DNA from 3 places in the Anoxybacillus sp. MB8 genome. Region 1 is predicted to be linked to each of the others. Evidence: predicted binding sites of a transcription regulator. Region 1 holds the regulator's gene; each other region holds the start of a gene.
What was found. The regulator Rex, encoded in region 1, represses fermentation and respiration genes when NADH is low (regulators of the CRP and FNR family bind a similar motif). The targets are predictions, from matches to a motif close to TTGTGAAATATTTCACAA.
Positions count from the first base shown of each region.

Region 2: EKC99_RS00460 (hemerythrin domain-containing protein) is a predicted target of Rex. The motif match lies at 2,380-2,397, and genes of this name have one in related genera.
Region 3: EKC99_RS00600 (TIGR04053 family radical SAM/SPASM domain-containing protein) is a predicted target of Rex. The motif match lies at 1,033-1,050, and genes of this name have one in related genera.

Region 1 is NZ_RXXX01000059.1:870-6,126, forward strand. It holds gene EKC99_RS14165 (ABC-F family ATP-binding cassette domain-containing protein) at 1-1,241, opposite strand, end outside; gene EKC99_RS14170 (redox-sensing transcriptional repressor Rex) at 1,469-2,104, shown strand; gene EKC99_RS14175 (YdiK family protein) at 2,114-2,287, opposite strand; gene EKC99_RS14180 (CPBP family intramembrane glutamic endopeptidase) at 2,284-3,021, opposite strand; gene groES (co-chaperone GroES) at 3,247-3,531, shown strand; gene groL (chaperonin GroEL) at 3,602-5,218, shown strand.
Region 2 is NZ_RXXX01000001.1:74,804-80,060, forward strand. It holds gene EKC99_RS00455 (nitrate reductase subunit alpha) at 1-1,646, opposite strand, end outside; gene EKC99_RS00460 (hemerythrin domain-containing protein) at 1,791-2,318, opposite strand; gene EKC99_RS00465 (Crp/Fnr family transcriptional regulator) at 2,427-3,116, opposite strand; gene EKC99_RS00470 (ThiF family adenylyltransferase) at 3,133-4,146, opposite strand; gene moaC (cyclic pyranopterin monophosphate synthase MoaC) at 4,146-4,634, opposite strand; gene moaD (molybdopterin converting factor subunit 1) at 4,639-4,872, opposite strand; gene EKC99_RS00485 (molybdenum cofactor biosynthesis protein MoaE) at 4,869-5,257, opposite strand, start outside.
Region 3 is NZ_RXXX01000001.1:95,751-101,007, reverse strand. It holds gene EKC99_RS00615 (SDR family NAD(P)-dependent oxidoreductase) at 1-357, shown strand, start outside; gene EKC99_RS00610 (iron-sulfur cluster biosynthesis family protein) at 369-686, shown strand; gene EKC99_RS00605 (CDGSH iron-sulfur domain-containing protein) at 715-921, opposite strand; gene EKC99_RS00600 (TIGR04053 family radical SAM/SPASM domain-containing protein) at 1,109-2,224, shown strand; gene EKC99_RS00595 (DUF6803 family protein) at 2,235-2,723, opposite strand; gene EKC99_RS00590 (hypothetical protein) at 3,053-3,859, shown strand; gene EKC99_RS00585 (cytochrome c maturation protein CcmE) at 3,849-4,271, shown strand; gene EKC99_RS00580 (heme lyase CcmF/NrfE family subunit) at 4,283-5,257, shown strand, end outside.

The DNA of each region.
Region 1 (5,257 bases):
CGATCTTCATCCCATAGTTCATCGATGACACGTTTGTTCGATGTTAATTGAGCTTGTTCTTGATCGTAATACCCAATTTGTACATTTGTTCCGTAGCGTAGTTCCCCATGTTTTACAGGGAGTTGCTTAATGATCGTTTTTAAAAGAGTCGATTTTCCAATTCCATTTGGCCCAATAAGTGCGATGCTATCACCGCGAGTGACACGAAATGAGAGGTTTGTTGCGATGATTTGATCATAACCAATGGCTAAATTGGTAGCTGTTAATACGTCATTTCCGCTTGGGCGTTCAATTTCGAAGCGAAACGATGCCGATTTTTCATCACCGAGCGGCTTTTCAATGATATTCATTTTTTCTAGTTGTTTTCTTCTGCTTTGAGCTCGCTTTGTTGTCGATGCACGGGCAATATTTCGTTGAATAAAATCTTTTAATTTTGAAATTTCTTCTTGTTGTTTTTCGTACAGTTTCAATTGTTGTTCAAATTGTTCCGCCCGTTGTTGTAAATAACTTGTATAGTTTCCAACGTATTTTTTTATTTTTGTGCGTGATAATTCATACACTTGTGTCACGATTTGGTCAAGAAAATAGCGATCGTGTGAGACGATAAGAATGGCCCCATCATAATTTTTTAAATATTGTTCAAGCCATTGCAATGTTTCCATATCTAAATGATTTGTTGGTTCGTCTAAAATCAACAAATCTGGTTTAGCTAGAAGCAGTTTGCCGAGCGCTAGCCGCGTTCGCTGTCCACCGCTTAACGTGGATACTTTTGTTGTGTAGTCATACTGAGAAAAGCGGAGGCCATGAAGCACAGAACGAATATCGGCTTCATATTGATAGCCACCTTTTTCTTTAAATTCCATTTGTAAACGGTCGTAATGCTCAAGTAAGCGCTCATAGTCGGCACCGTGCAAGCTCATTTGTTGTTCTAGGTCACGCAATTGTTTTTCCATTTGTTGAAGCGGGGCAAACACATCGAGCATTTCTTCCCAAATGGAGCGATGGGCGTGCAAACCAGTATATTGATCTAAGTAGCCAATTGTTACGTGTTTCGGTTTAATCACTTCCCCTGTGTCATATGACAATTGGCCGGCAATGATTTTTAATAATGTCGATTTTCCTGCACCATTTCTTCCAACTAACGCGATACGGTCTTTTTCTTGTATTTCAAGCTTAATGTCTGATAAAACTTGTTCCGCCCCATATGATTTGGATAGTTGATTTACTTGTAAAATGATCATCATTTTTCACCTCAATCTTCTTTTGATAGTGTAACGTACTTTCTTGATGTTCGGCAACACTAGTGTACGAATAACAAATTTGACAAAAATAATAATAAAGGGTACAAAGGAAAGACAGAATGAAAAAAATAGTGTATAGTTTAAAAGTGGGGAGAACTTTTCAGACGTATAGGAGAGAAAAATGAAAGCGCTAACTATTTGTGAAAGGAAATGTGGGGGATTGACTCGTGAATAATGAACAACCAAAAATTCCGCAGGCGACCGCAAAGCGACTACCGTTGTATTATCGTTTTTTGAAAAACTTGCATGCATCAGGAAAGCAGCGTGTATCTTCAGCGGAGTTAAGTGAAGCCGTAAAAGTCGATTCAGCAACGATTCGCCGTGATTTTTCATACTTTGGTGCGCTTGGAAAAAAAGGATACGGTTATAATGTAAATTATTTGCTGTCGTTTTTCAGAAAAACGTTGGATCAAGATGAAACGACAGAAGTAGCGTTGTTCGGTGTCGGTAATTTAGGTACGGCATTTTTAAATTACAATTTTAGCAAAAACAATAATACGAAAATTGTGATGGCATTCGATGTAGATCCAGATAAAGTAGGAACGGAAGTCGGAGGAGTGCCTGTTTATCATTTAGATGAATTGGAAGAAAAACTAGGTGGGATTACGGTAGCCATTTTAACCGTTCCAGCCCAAGTTGCCCAACCGATTACCGATCGGCTTGTCCAAAAAGGCATTAAAGGGATTTTAAACTTCACGCCTGCTCGTCTGCATGTACCTGAACACATTCGTGTTCATCATATTGATTTAGCGGTCGAATTGCAGTCACTTGTTTACTTTTTAAAACATTACGGAAATGAGTAAACCTCCCATTTACGAGCGGGAGGTTTTTTTCAATAAAGAACGAATAGCGGTGCCAAAATCTAATGTAGCAATAAGAATAAATAGCATCGTTGTGACGTCCCAAATGCCATCGTCAGCACTATCAACAGCAAAATAAGTGAATAAAATGCCCATCAAAAAGTAAAACAACGGCTCAGACTTCATGAAAACAGCCTCCAAATCACGAATTGCATTTGTTCTGCTTCTTTCATTATCTTTTCAATTTCTTCAGCAAATAACGTTTGAATAGCAACGACAAATGTATTCATCAGTACATGTGCTGCAATAGGGACGAGAATACGCTTTGTTTTCACATATAAGAAAGCAAATACAAATCCCATCGTTGCATAAAGAAGCAAATGTTCAAACTCTAAATGAACGACAGCAAATAAAAGGGAACTGACAGTTGCTGATAAGAAAAAGTTATATTTTTGATACAGCGTTCCAAAAATAATTTTTCGAAAAATGATTTCTTCTAAAATCGGTCCGACGATCGAAGTGACGAGCATAAGCGCTGGTGTTAGCTTCACCATCTCAACAATGCGTCTCGTATTTTCGGACCCCATCTCGACGCCAAATACGTGCATCTCAATATTTGCTGCGATGCCTTGAGCGAAAAGGGCAAGAAAGAACCCGCCAATTCCCCAAAAAATTGACGTTCCGATAGATGCTTGATGGCGATCGTACGAATATTTCATATCTTCTCTCATGAAATAAAGAACGAAAAGAAAAGCGATCGAGAAGCTAATGACAGCCCAATAACCTGAGGCAATGGATAGAGCGACTTCTTTATTTGATGCGTCAACAAATCCGCTATGTGCAAGCAAAGGAACGCCAATTAAACTAGATAACTGCATGGCGATGTATGTAATAATGACATACCAATATTGCTTTTTCACGTGTTCAACCCCTTTTGACAAAATGAGTACTTTTTCATTTTACCATATTTTTTGTATGAATTTCGAAAGGAAAGACATAATGAAAAAGGGAAAGATTTAGTGAAAAATTTTTAACTTCCTACTTGAAAAATTGAAAAAAGTTCATTAATATAATAAGTGTGTTAGCACTCAATGATGATGAGTGCTAATAACGGAACGAAAATCTAATTAAGGAGGTCGTTTGCCGTGTTGAAGCCACTAGGTGATCGTATTGTCATTGAATTAATTCAAACTGAAGAAAAAACAGCGAGCGGAATTGTTTTACCAGACACAGCGAAAGAAAAACCACAAGAAGGAAAAGTTGTTGCAGTTGGTTCAGGCCGTGTTCTTGACAATGGTGAGCGTGTAGCTCCAGAAGTGAGCGTTGGTGACCGCATCATCTTCTCAAAATATGCGGGTACAGAAGTGAAATATGATGGAAAAGAGTACTTAATCTTACGTGAAAGCGACATTTTAGCTGTGATTGGTTAATCGTTCGCCTGATAACATATAAAGCATACAAAAATACTTAACAAAAATGATTATCAAGGGGGTAAGATGTATGGCAAAAGAAATTAAATTCAGCGAAGAAGCTCGTCGTGCGATGTTACGCGGTGTAGATAAATTAGCTGATGCAGTCAAAGTAACATTAGGTCCAAAAGGTCGTAACGTTGTATTAGAGAAAAAATTTGGTTCGCCACTCATTACAAATGACGGTGTAACAATCGCGAAAGAAATTGAATTAGAAGATCCGTTTGAAAATATGGGTGCGAAGCTTGTTGCGGAAGTAGCAAGCAAAACAAACGATGTTGCTGGTGACGGTACAACAACAGCGACTGTATTAGCACAAGCGATGATTCGTGAAGGTTTGAAAAACGTAACAGCTGGTGCGAACCCAATGGGCATTCGCAAAGGTATTGAAAAAGCTGTTGCTGTTGCAGTAGAAGAATTAAAAGCGATCTCTAAACCAATTGAAGGCAAAGACTCAATCGCTCAAGTTGCAGCGATTTCTGCGGCTGACGAAGAAGTTGGTCAATTAATCGCAGAAGCAATGGAACGCGTTGGTAAAGACGGCGTCATTACATTAGAAGAGTCTAAAGGTTTCACAACAGAATTAGATGTTGTGGAAGGTATGCAATTTGATCGCGGTTATGTATCTCCATACATGATCACAGACTCTGATAAAATGGAAGCTGTATTAGAAAATCCGTACATCTTAATTACAGATAAAAAAGTTTCAAGCATTCAAGAACTTCTTCCTGTATTAGAGCAAGTTGTTCAACAAGGCAAGCCATTGTTAATCATTGCTGAAGATGTAGAAGGCGAAGCGCTTGCAACATTAGTTGTGAACAAGCTTCGCGGTACATTCACAGCTGTTGCAGTAAAAGCGCCTGGCTTCGGTGATCGTCGTAAAGCGATGCTTCAAGATATCGCGATTTTAACAGGTGGTGAAGTGATCACAGAAGAGTTAGGTCGCGAATTGAAATCAACAACAATTGCTTCACTCGGTCGCGCAGCGAAAGTTGTTGTAACGAAAGAACATACAACAATTGTTGGTGGCGCTGGTCGTGCAGAAGACATTCAAGCACGCATCAACCAAATCCGTGCTCAATTAGAGGAAACTACTTCTGAGTTTGATCGTGAAAAATTACAAGAACGTTTAGCAAAATTAGCTGGTGGTGTTGCGGTAATCAAAGTTGGTGCTGCAACAGAAACAGAATTGAAAGAGCGCAAATTACGCATTGAAGACGCATTAAACGCAACACGTGCCGCAGTTGAAGAAGGTATCGTTGCCGGCGGTGGTACAGCGTTAATGAACGTATACAGCAAAGTTGCAGCTATTGAAGCTGAAGGTGACGAAGCAACGGGTGTGAAAATCGTTCTTCGTGCAATCGAAGAGCCAGTTCGTCAAATCGCACAAAACGCTGGTTTAGAAGGCTCTGTCATCGTAGAGCGCTTAAAAACAGAAAAGCCTGGCATCGGCTTCAACGCAGCAACTGGCGAGTGGGTTGACATGATCGAAGCAGGTATCGTTGACCCAACAAAAGTAACTCGCTCTGCACTTCAAAATGCAGCGTCTGTTGCCGCTATGTTCTTAACAACTGAAGCGGTAGTTGCTGACAAGCCAGAAGAAAACAAAAATACACCAGGCATGCCTGACATGGGCGGCATGATGTAATACTTTTTCGTGTGGGAGAAGTGGCGTTGGTCGCTTCTC
Region 2 (5,257 bases), on a different contig from region 1:
AAAACGGCTCGATAAATTGTATCGGAGTTAAACCAATGGTTAATTCCTGCACCGACGATAATCATTGAACGCCCTTTTGTATCTACCGCATTTTGCGCAAACTCACGCGCAATTTGAATAACAAGGTCACGTTTTACGCCTGTTATGCTTTCTTGCCATGCTGGTGTAAACGGTACGAGATCATCGTACGTTTTCGCCACTTCCCCGCCAATACCACGGTCCACTCCATAGTTCGCAAGAACTAAATCGTATACAGTCGAAACGTACAATTCCTCGTGCCCAATATGCACACGTTTTACAGGTATCGCGCGTTTTAAAATTTTGTTTCCATCATGTGAAAAGTATGGAATTTGTACCGTTGCGATTTCGTCTTCTATTCCTAACATCGTCAAACGTGGCTCGATCGCTTCTTCTGTTTCTTCGTCTACCATTTTTAAATTCCATTTCCCTTTATTTTCCCAACGTGATCCAATCGTTCCGTTCGGAATGGCAAAATCGTTTGTTCGATCATTCCAAAGCGCTGGCTTCCATTCCCCGTTTGTCGTATTTCGTCCGATATCAGATGCATGCAAGAAACGATCCGCAATCAATTCGCCGTTTTCTTTCTTTTTGAGCGTAATTAAAAACGGAAAATCGGTGTATTGTTTTGCGTAATTCATAAAATATTCTATTTGTTGATCAACATAAAACTCTTTTAAAATGACGTGTCCCATCGCCATCGCTAAAGCGCCATCTGTCCCTTGTTTCACGCTTAACCATTCATCTGCTAGCTTCGTCGATTCAGCAAAATCTGGACTAATCGAAACGACTTTCGTTCCTTTATATCGCACTTCCGCTAAAAAATGAGCGTCTGGCGTACGCGTCATCGGCACGTTTGATCCCCATGTCATAATGTAACCGGCATTGTACCAGTCGCTACTTTCTGGCACGTCCGTTTGATCTCCCCAAATTTGCGGCGAAGCTGGAGGTAAATCTGCATACCAATCATAAAAACTTAAGATAGGACCTCCCATAAGCGACATAAAGCGAGCACCTGCTGCATGGCTTACCATCGACATGGCCGGAATAGGAGAAAATCCGACATTTCGGTCTGGACCGTACTTAATTACTGTATAAAGTAAAGACGTCGCAACAAGCTTTAATACTTCATCCCACTCTGCGCGCACAAATCCACCTTTTCCACGCGCTTGCTTATAACGTTTCGCTTTGTCTCGGTTCTCGACGATGCTTTTCCAAGCATCAAGCGGATTTTTATGTTGTTGCAACGCTTCGCGCCACATATTTAACAGCACGCCACGAACATATGGGTATTTGACACGAAGTGGACTATAAATGTACCACGAAAAACTCGCTCCCCGTGGGCAGCCTCTAGGCTCAAAGTCTGGCATATCAGGTCCGGTTGTTGGGTAGTCAAGCTTTTGTCCTTCCCATGTCACGATACCGTCTTTTACATAAATATTCCAACTACATGAGCCCGTACAGTTGACACCATGTGTTGAACGTACAACTTTGTCATGTTGCCATCTTCTGCGATATATTTGCTCCCAATCACGATCTTGATATGTGACTTCACTATGTGCATCCGCATGACGTTCAATCGGCTTCACGTAGTTCAAACGCTTGAACAATGGTGATTTCTTTTTCACATCTCTCACTCCTCTTCATGATGAAATCCTTCTATCTTCACTATAAAACGGGATGTAACAAATAAATGTGAGGTACCTCACATGTTTTTTAATTGTCACAAATATGTCGAAATATTATATAAAAAAAGACTAACCCTTAACGGATTAGCCTTTAATCTCATCTATTCTTTTTGCTAATTCTTCTTTTTCTTCGGCTGATAGTAACTTTTCAGCCATCGGGAAAAGTACTTGCTCTTCCTTGGCAAAGTGATCAGTTAAAATCATATACGCGTTCATGACATATGAAGCTAATTGTTTCGCTTCTTCTGAACGAATCATTTCTGTCTTTTGTAAAAATGTTGCAATATTTTGTTTCGCTTCTTGATGTTCGTATTCCATAACTGCAATCGGACCAAACTGTTTGCCGATATAGCGTTCCATCATCGGAAATAATACATCTTCTTCGCGCCGAGAGTGAGGATCTAAATGTTGCAAAAATTGCTGTACTTTCTCACGCAAACGAATGAACGCTTGAACAACATCTTCCTCTTCCCCATCGTAAATGCTTTTCGCTGCAACAAAAAGAGCATATTTTTCTTTATTTAATGGACCGTGTTCGTCTTTTAATCGTTGCAATGGCGGACATAATGAAACAGGTTCATGCCCAATGAGACTGCAAGGTGAAAAATCCATCGTCATCCCTCTTTTCTTTATGTGCTTACATATTTATTGTATAGAAGGAAAACGATTTTTCGTGTGATGCACGTCACACCTTTTGTTAAAAAAATGAACGTTTATTGACTATTCAATGTTGCAATATGACGATGGGCATCCTTCACAGTTAATTTGTTTTTTTAAATAATCTAGGCTATGAATAATAATTTTTCTTCCTTTGAAGGAGATAATGCCTTTGCTTTTTAATGTATTTAATTCACGATTCACACTTTCACGCGATGTAGAGCTAAAATTAGCTAAATCTTGGTGAGTAACAGGGACGTCTAACAAAATGCCGTCTTTTGTCTGAACGCCATAGCTGTTTGCCATCCGAATAAGTGTAGAATATAATGCGCCCTTTTTTCCATATAGAACGAGATCGCGAAATTTCGTATGTTGCTTACGGAAATGATCGGTCATCATTTTCAAAAACTCAACAGCAAACTCCGAATTGGCAAGCAACTCTTTTTCAATATCTTCGTTTTTAATCGCAAGCACTTCGCTATCTTCTAACGCCCGTCCGTTGAACAGATATCTTCCGTTATCTGAAAAAATCATCAACTCGCCAATGACAGCATTCGGACCACATAACCGTAAACATAACTCTTTTCCATCGCCGGAAAATTTACTAATTTGAAATTTACCAGATAAGACGACAAAAAAGTTTTCGCCAATTTGTCCTTCTTGAAATAAAAACATCCCTTTTTTCACTTTTATCGTTTTATACGCTAACTTCTTTAGTTGTTCAAAATTTTTTTTACTAATAAATTGAGACATCCCGTATGCCTCCTTTTTAAGAAAAATATTTTTGATATAACGAACGAGCAAATGTAGCGTCTTTTGTACCATGTACAAGCATGCGACCGTCAGCAAATAAAACGACACGATGCCCTTCCAATTGAGTCATCAATAAATATTCGTTACCATGTACTTGTTGTCCATTTGCTTTCATTTGTTCCATCATGTTTGTGATGTGAAATGGGTGTGTATGACGAATTTGTACCGTATCTCTGCCGCATAGAACAGATGTTTTTGCTCTTTCACTTCGCAAAGCAGGATATATTCGATTATTTCCACATGATGGACAATGCTCATTTTTTAATTTATGAACTTGTAAAAAGCGATGTTCGTTTTGCCAAACGTCAAAAATAACGAGTGAACGTCGGATCGCTCTGACATCTCCCACTAATATTTTTAACGCTTCCGTTGTTTGATACGCCGCAACCATTTGCACGGCAGGAGAAATAATACCGACGTTATCGCATGTCAAATGATAAGAAGGCAAATGATTCATAACGCAGCGGAAACATGGCGTTTGTTCTGGTATGATTGTAAACGAAAGACCATAGCTTCCCACACAAGCCCCGTATATCCAAGGAATCCGATACTTTTGTGCCAAATCATTTAGTAGAAAGCGCGTTTCGAAATTATCTGTTCCGTCAATGATGAGATCAATTTGTTGTTCAAAAAGAGAAGCGAACGATTCGTCTTGGGCATCCATGACCAGTGCCTCAACATGAACGTCATGGTTTACTGAAGCTAGACGACGCTTGGCAGCAACCGCTTTTGGCCATCTGTTGTCAGCATCTTCTTCACTATATAACTGTTGGCGTTGTAAATTTGTCCAATCAACATAATCGCGATCAACAATTGTTAAGCGACCGACTCCTGCACGCGCTAACATATCTGCATTTGCTGAACCGAGTGCTCCTGCTCCGACGATCAAAACGTGCTTTTGTTGAATGACTCGTTGTCCCTTTTCACCAATTGGAGAAAATAACATTTGTCGCGAGTACCGCTCCATCATCATCCCTCTTGTCTTTTAAAATTTCCACTTTTCCCACCCGTTTTTTCTACTAAATATGTCGAACCAATCACAATTCCTTTATCGATTGCTTTACACATATCATAAATGGTTAAAGCACAAATCGAAGCAGCTGTTAACGCCTCCATTTCCACCCCAGTACTTCCTTTTGTTTTGACAAACGCTTCAATTTGCAATTCATAATTTGTTTCTTTCGCTTGCCATGTAAACGAAATATCGACTCCCGTTAACGAAATAGGATGACACATCGGAATAAGATCAGCTGTACGCTTTGCTGCCATAATGCCAGCCACTTGAGCGACGGCTAATACGTCTCCTTTTTTCACTTCCGAGCGCACAATTTTTTCGTACACCTCTTTTGACACGATCACGCGAGACATCGCACAAGCAGTTCGCACCGTTTCTCCTTTTTCTGAAATATCAACCATTTTCGCCCGACCTTGTTCATTAAAATGTGTAAATGTTCCCATTTGATCACCCTCCACTGACCGGTGGAATCAGTGCAACGACATCACCGGCATATACTATGTCATCATCTGTTGCAAATTCTTCGTTAATCGCGATCATAAGTGAAGAAGCGGCTTGTAAATGATATTCTTGCTCAAGACGCTCACGAAGTTGCCGAACAGTCATTTGTTGTTCATTGAATACAATTTCCTCTTTGCCGAGTCGTTCTCTTATGTAGGCAAATAGTAATACGCGAATCATATCTCTTCCTCCTTTGGTGCGCCATGATCGTAACGAACTGTTTCTTTTTGATTACCAATCCACATTTCCCCATCTTCCCAATACTCTTTTTTCCAAATAGGAACGATCTCTTTAATTCGCTCAATGGCATAACGATTCGCTTCGTATGCGTCTGCGCGATGCGGCGTTGAGACCGCAATAGCTACCGCAATATCAGCAATATCAAGCCGACCGATGCGATGGACAATCGCTACTTTTGCTTGTGGAAAGCGGGCAACAATTTCTTGACCAATTTGTTCTAATTTTTTTTGCGCCATCGACTCATACGCCTCATATTGCAAATATACAGTTTTTTTTCCATTCGTTAATTCTCTTACTGTGCCAAGAAACGTTACAATCGCCCCTG
Region 3 (5,257 bases), on a different contig from region 1:
GGAAAAATTGCGACGCCGAAATCGAGCGTATATGCCGCAACAAAACATGCTGTCCTTGGATTTACAAATAGCTTGCGAATGGAAGCGTCCATGTATGGCATTTTTGTCACTGCTGTGAACCCTGGACCGATCGAAACAAACTTTTTTACCGTTGCTGATACGTCTGGGGAATATGTGAAAAACGTGAAACGATGGATGCTCCGCCCTGAATTTGTCGCAAAACGTATCGTTGATGTGATGCTTACTCCGACGCGCGAAGTGAATTTGCCGTTTTGGATGCATATAGGAAGTCGATTGTATCAATTATTTCCATCGGTCATCGAAAAAATGGGAAAACAGGCATTTTTAAAAAAGTAAGCGAGGTGTAAATGGTGAAAATTACGATAACAGAACGGGCGATCGAACAACTTCGCCGTGTTCGTGGAAACAAGCACGTCAAGCTGACATACGATACAGATGATTGCGGATGTGCCGTAAACGGAGTGCCTATGTTACTGCTTGTCAATCAATTAGACGAACATGATGTAGAGATTGAAACAAACGATATACCTATTTGGATGGAAAAACATCGGCTCATTTTTTTTGATGAACAAATGACGATTGATGTTGTTGATGGAGCAGGATGTTTTCAATTAAAAAGCCCGAATCAAATTTTAAATGCGCGCATGTCGCTTATGGAGCGTTGAAAAGACAAGCCCGGAATAAAAGCCGGGCTTATTCGTTTTTCGGAGCGCGAACGACGGATTGAAATTTTCCTTTATGAGCTGTATCACAAAATGGCATATTTTGTGAGAGCCCGCAACGACAGAGAGAAAATGTTTCTTTCGTTTCAAACTTGTTTCCTTCCATATCAATTAATTCAACATCTCCGGTTACACGAAATGAACCGTTATCCATCACTTTAATTTGCACTTTCGCCATATATCCCACCTCCTTGTATACCTTATATCGTATATACTATCTGTTTTATATCAGAAAAGCAAGAACGTGAATATTTGTCAGAACAGTGACAAGATAAATGGATATGATTTTTTGTGACCAATGTCACATGATATAAACATTCCTTCTTGTACAATGAGAAGTAGTGAGCGAATCGGAGGGATGAAATATGCGTGATTTTCAAAAAAATCCATTTATTGTTATATGGGAGTTAACGAGGGCGTGTCAGCTCAATTGTCTTCATTGTCGAGCCGAAGCACAGTATCATCGCGATCCGCGTGAATTAACGTTTGAAGAAGGAAAACAATTGATTAATGACATTTATGAGATGGATCAGCCTCTTCTCGTGTTTACAGGTGGAGATCCGCTTATGCGTCCAGATGTGTACGATATTGCTAAATATGCGATTGATAAAGGGCTTCGTGTATCAATGACCCCAAGTGCAACCCCAAACGTGACAAAAGAAGCTATCCGAAAAGCGAAAGAAGTAGGCCTTGCTCGTTGGGCATTTAGCTTAGATGGTCCGAATGCGGATATTCACGATCACTTTCGTGGGACGTCCGGTTCATTTGATTTAACGATGAAGGCGATTCAATATTTACACGAACTCGACATTCCAATCCAAATAAATACAGTCATCTCTCGTTATAACGTTCATGTGCTTGACGAGATGGTGCAACTTGTTGAAAAGCTCGGCTGCGTGCTTTGGAGCGTATTTTTTCTCGTACCGACGGGCAGGGGAAAAGAGACAGATATGATTTCGCCTGTTGAGCATGAAAAAGTGTTTCGCTGGCTTTACGAAACGAGCAAACGTGTACCGTTTGATATAAAAACAACAGCAGGACAACATTATCGTCGCGTTGTTTTGCAACAAAAAATGCGCGAACAGCAAATTCATGGCGACATTCGTTATGAAGATGTGTTAATGAAAGGATTAACTGGACAAGTAGACGGACTAGGGCGTGCTCCAAAAGGAGTAAACGATGGAAACGGTTTTGTATTTATTTCGCATATTGGTGACGTATATCCAAGTGGACTATTGCCTGTAAAAGCAGGGAATGTACGTGAACAATCGTTATCTCATATTTATCGCCATTCTCCAATTTTCAAACAGTTAAGAAATCCAGACGGATATAAAGGGAAATGTGGGGTATGTGAATTTCGTTACGTTTGTGGTGGGTCGCGTTCAAGAGCATATGCCGTTACAGGCGACTACTTAGCAAGCGAACCGTACTGCATCTACATCCCAAAAGCATGGCGTCAAAAAGAAAAGGTCGGCGAATAGCCGGCCTTTTTTACATGTTCATATGATGTCCTTGCCCATTTCCGAGGGATGGATCTAACATACCAAAAATCATGGCGATATGAGCGACAATTAAAAAAATACCAACGAATATAGCATGCATTTTTAATTTTTGTTCTTCGCTCCAATTTCGTCCAATAACATGTAAATCTAATAAAGTTAATCCAAAGAGAGGGATAACTCCTAATAAGTAAAATGTTACAGCAATAACATCAATCCACCCTCTCCATTCCCCATTCATTGTGAGTGGAATGACAGCTGTGATGAACAAATAAATGAAGACAAACAAAAAATAAATCCCACCTATAATGCTACATATTTTATTTACTTTTCGAATGTTTCCATCAAAACGTCTTGTAAAAAGAATGGCTAATTCAGTAATGGCAACAGTTTCAGCGAGTATCACGGGAATTGCCATGAATAAAATTAAATTCCATGGTTGATTAACGGCCAATAGCTCCATATAGTGCGTCATGCTCATATATGCTTCCTCCTTTATTTTTTTTGTTTCACATTGTATATAACAATAAATTGTGCATTTTTTTTGCAGAAACGAAGAAAAAATTGTGACTAATTCTATATTTTTAAAAAAATAGTTTGTGAATTAATGATCATTATGATTGTGCTCTAACAAAAAATTATAGCGCGAATAAAGTAAGGGAAATATGAACTTTATCACATTTCATGTTGTATTTTTCATGAAATGTGATATTGAACAAATTGTGAAAATATTATCATGTATACTCAAAAATTCCAAATATTTTTCTATACTAAATGTAGAAGATCGCTCAAAGAAACGAGGGGACAACAATGAGAAAGTATGTATATATTTTTACCTGTTTATTTTTCATATGTGTTCATTCTGTAGCTGCACAAGAAAATGTTTTTGTACTAGAAAATGCGTTGATACAAGTGATGCCAGAGTATGCAAATCATCCAAACGATCGAAGTAATAAGCCGTCCGTGTTAGTCGGAATGCATCTTTCGTTTCGAAATGTAAGTAAACAAAAACAAAAAGGAGCAATCGTCATCCCACTTCCAACAAAAGAAAAAGGGTTCCGAATTGGGTATGTTGCTCAGTATGTAAACGATGAGCCAGAAGAAATAGATTATGTACTTGATCTAGAAAAAGGGTATATTTCTTTTGAAGTAAATAAAGAAATTCAATCAAATGAGCGTTACGATGTTGTCATTGAATACTACACAAAAAATATAAAGCTAGAAAAAAAGAAACGGATGATCACTTACACATATCATCATTTGTTACCTATTGAACATATGAAAATCATTTTTTACCAACCATTGAAAGCGGATGGTTTCAAAATAACCCCTTCGCCACAATATTATGAAGAAAACAGTTATGGAATGGGAATGTATTTATATGAATTGACAAAACTCCAGCAAGGAGATGTAAAAACGTTCGATATTACATATTCTCGAGAAGATATGCGTCCCACGTACGAATTACTTAATGAATATCACGGAAATCAAAAAGAACAAAAGAATAAAACATTACCACCTATGTTAGTAGCTAGTGCTGTCGTTGGCGGAAGTTTATTTTCAATTACAACGATGATTTTTACGCTTTACAAAAGGAGGATGAAAAATGGGAAATAAAAAAATTGCCATTGGGATATGCTTCATCGTTTTGGCCATTGGTATGTTGTTATTTACATCTATGCCTTCTGCAAGCGTTGTAGAAGTGAAATTGAAAGATTTAACAAAAAGCGAACAATATGAAAATGAATATGTGTTAACACAAGGAATGCTCAAACAATCTTCTGTACAATGGGATGCGAAACGTACGCAATTATCGTTTGAGTTATATGATGAAAAAGAAACGATCCAAGTGCGTTACACGGGGGCGAAACCTGATAATTTTTCTGATGGAGTCATCGTCATTATCGAAGGAAAATGGCGTAATAACATATTTTACGCTGAAAAACTTCAGACGAAATGCCCATCAAAATATGAAGGGGAGGATATGAAAAATTACGATAAAGAAATGCATAAAAAACTTTTAGATTGAGGCGGTGCTTTATGTATATATTGGGATACACAACCATGATCGCTAGCTTTATTTTTTCACTATATGGCCTTTGGGCGTATGGATATGGGATAAAGAAGAAAAAAGAAACGTATGTGGAGAGCGGTAAAGGTGCTGTTTTTGCTGTTTTTGTTACAGCGACTATCGGAATTTGTTTACTTGTTTATTTACTAGTAACCAACCATTTTGAGTATAAATATGTCGCCGCATATACGAATTCATCATTAGCGTGGTTTTACCGTTTTTGCGCGCTTTGGGCAGGGAATGCAGGATCTCTTCTTCTATGGGCATTTTTGCTTAGTTTATTTGCTTTCATTATCGCATATTCGAAACGTACGCAGGCACATGCTTTAACGCCGTATGCGCTTCTCGTTTTACTCATGAATCTTGTATTTTTCTTTCTCGTTTTATCAATAAGCGAAAATCCGTTTAAAATGACAAAAACGATTCCGTTAGATGGAAATGGTCTGAATCCGATGTTGTTACATCCGGGAATGATCATTCACCCTGTTTCCACATATGTCGGTTATGTTACTTTAGCGGTCCCATTTGCTTATACAATTGGAGTTCTTTTTCAAAGGGATTGGAGTGCAATATGGGTTCCCCTTATAAGAAAATGGACGCTCATCGCATGGGTTAGTTTAACGATTGGGAATCTAGTCGGTGCATGGTGGGCTTATGTCGAATTAGGATGGGGGGGATATTGGGCTTGGGATCCTGTTGAGAATGCTTCGTTTATGCCATGGTTAACGACAACGGCATTGTTACATTCACTCATGATGCAAGAGAAAAAACAAATGTTGAAAGGATGGAACGTAGCACTCGTTATTGTATCGTACTTTCTTTCACTGTTTGGAACATTTATTGTGCGAAGCGGCGTGTTAACATCTGTTCATGCTTTTTCAAATTCAACGTTAGGAACATATTTCCTCGTGTTTATTATCGTTATGTTTATCGTTACGATGTAT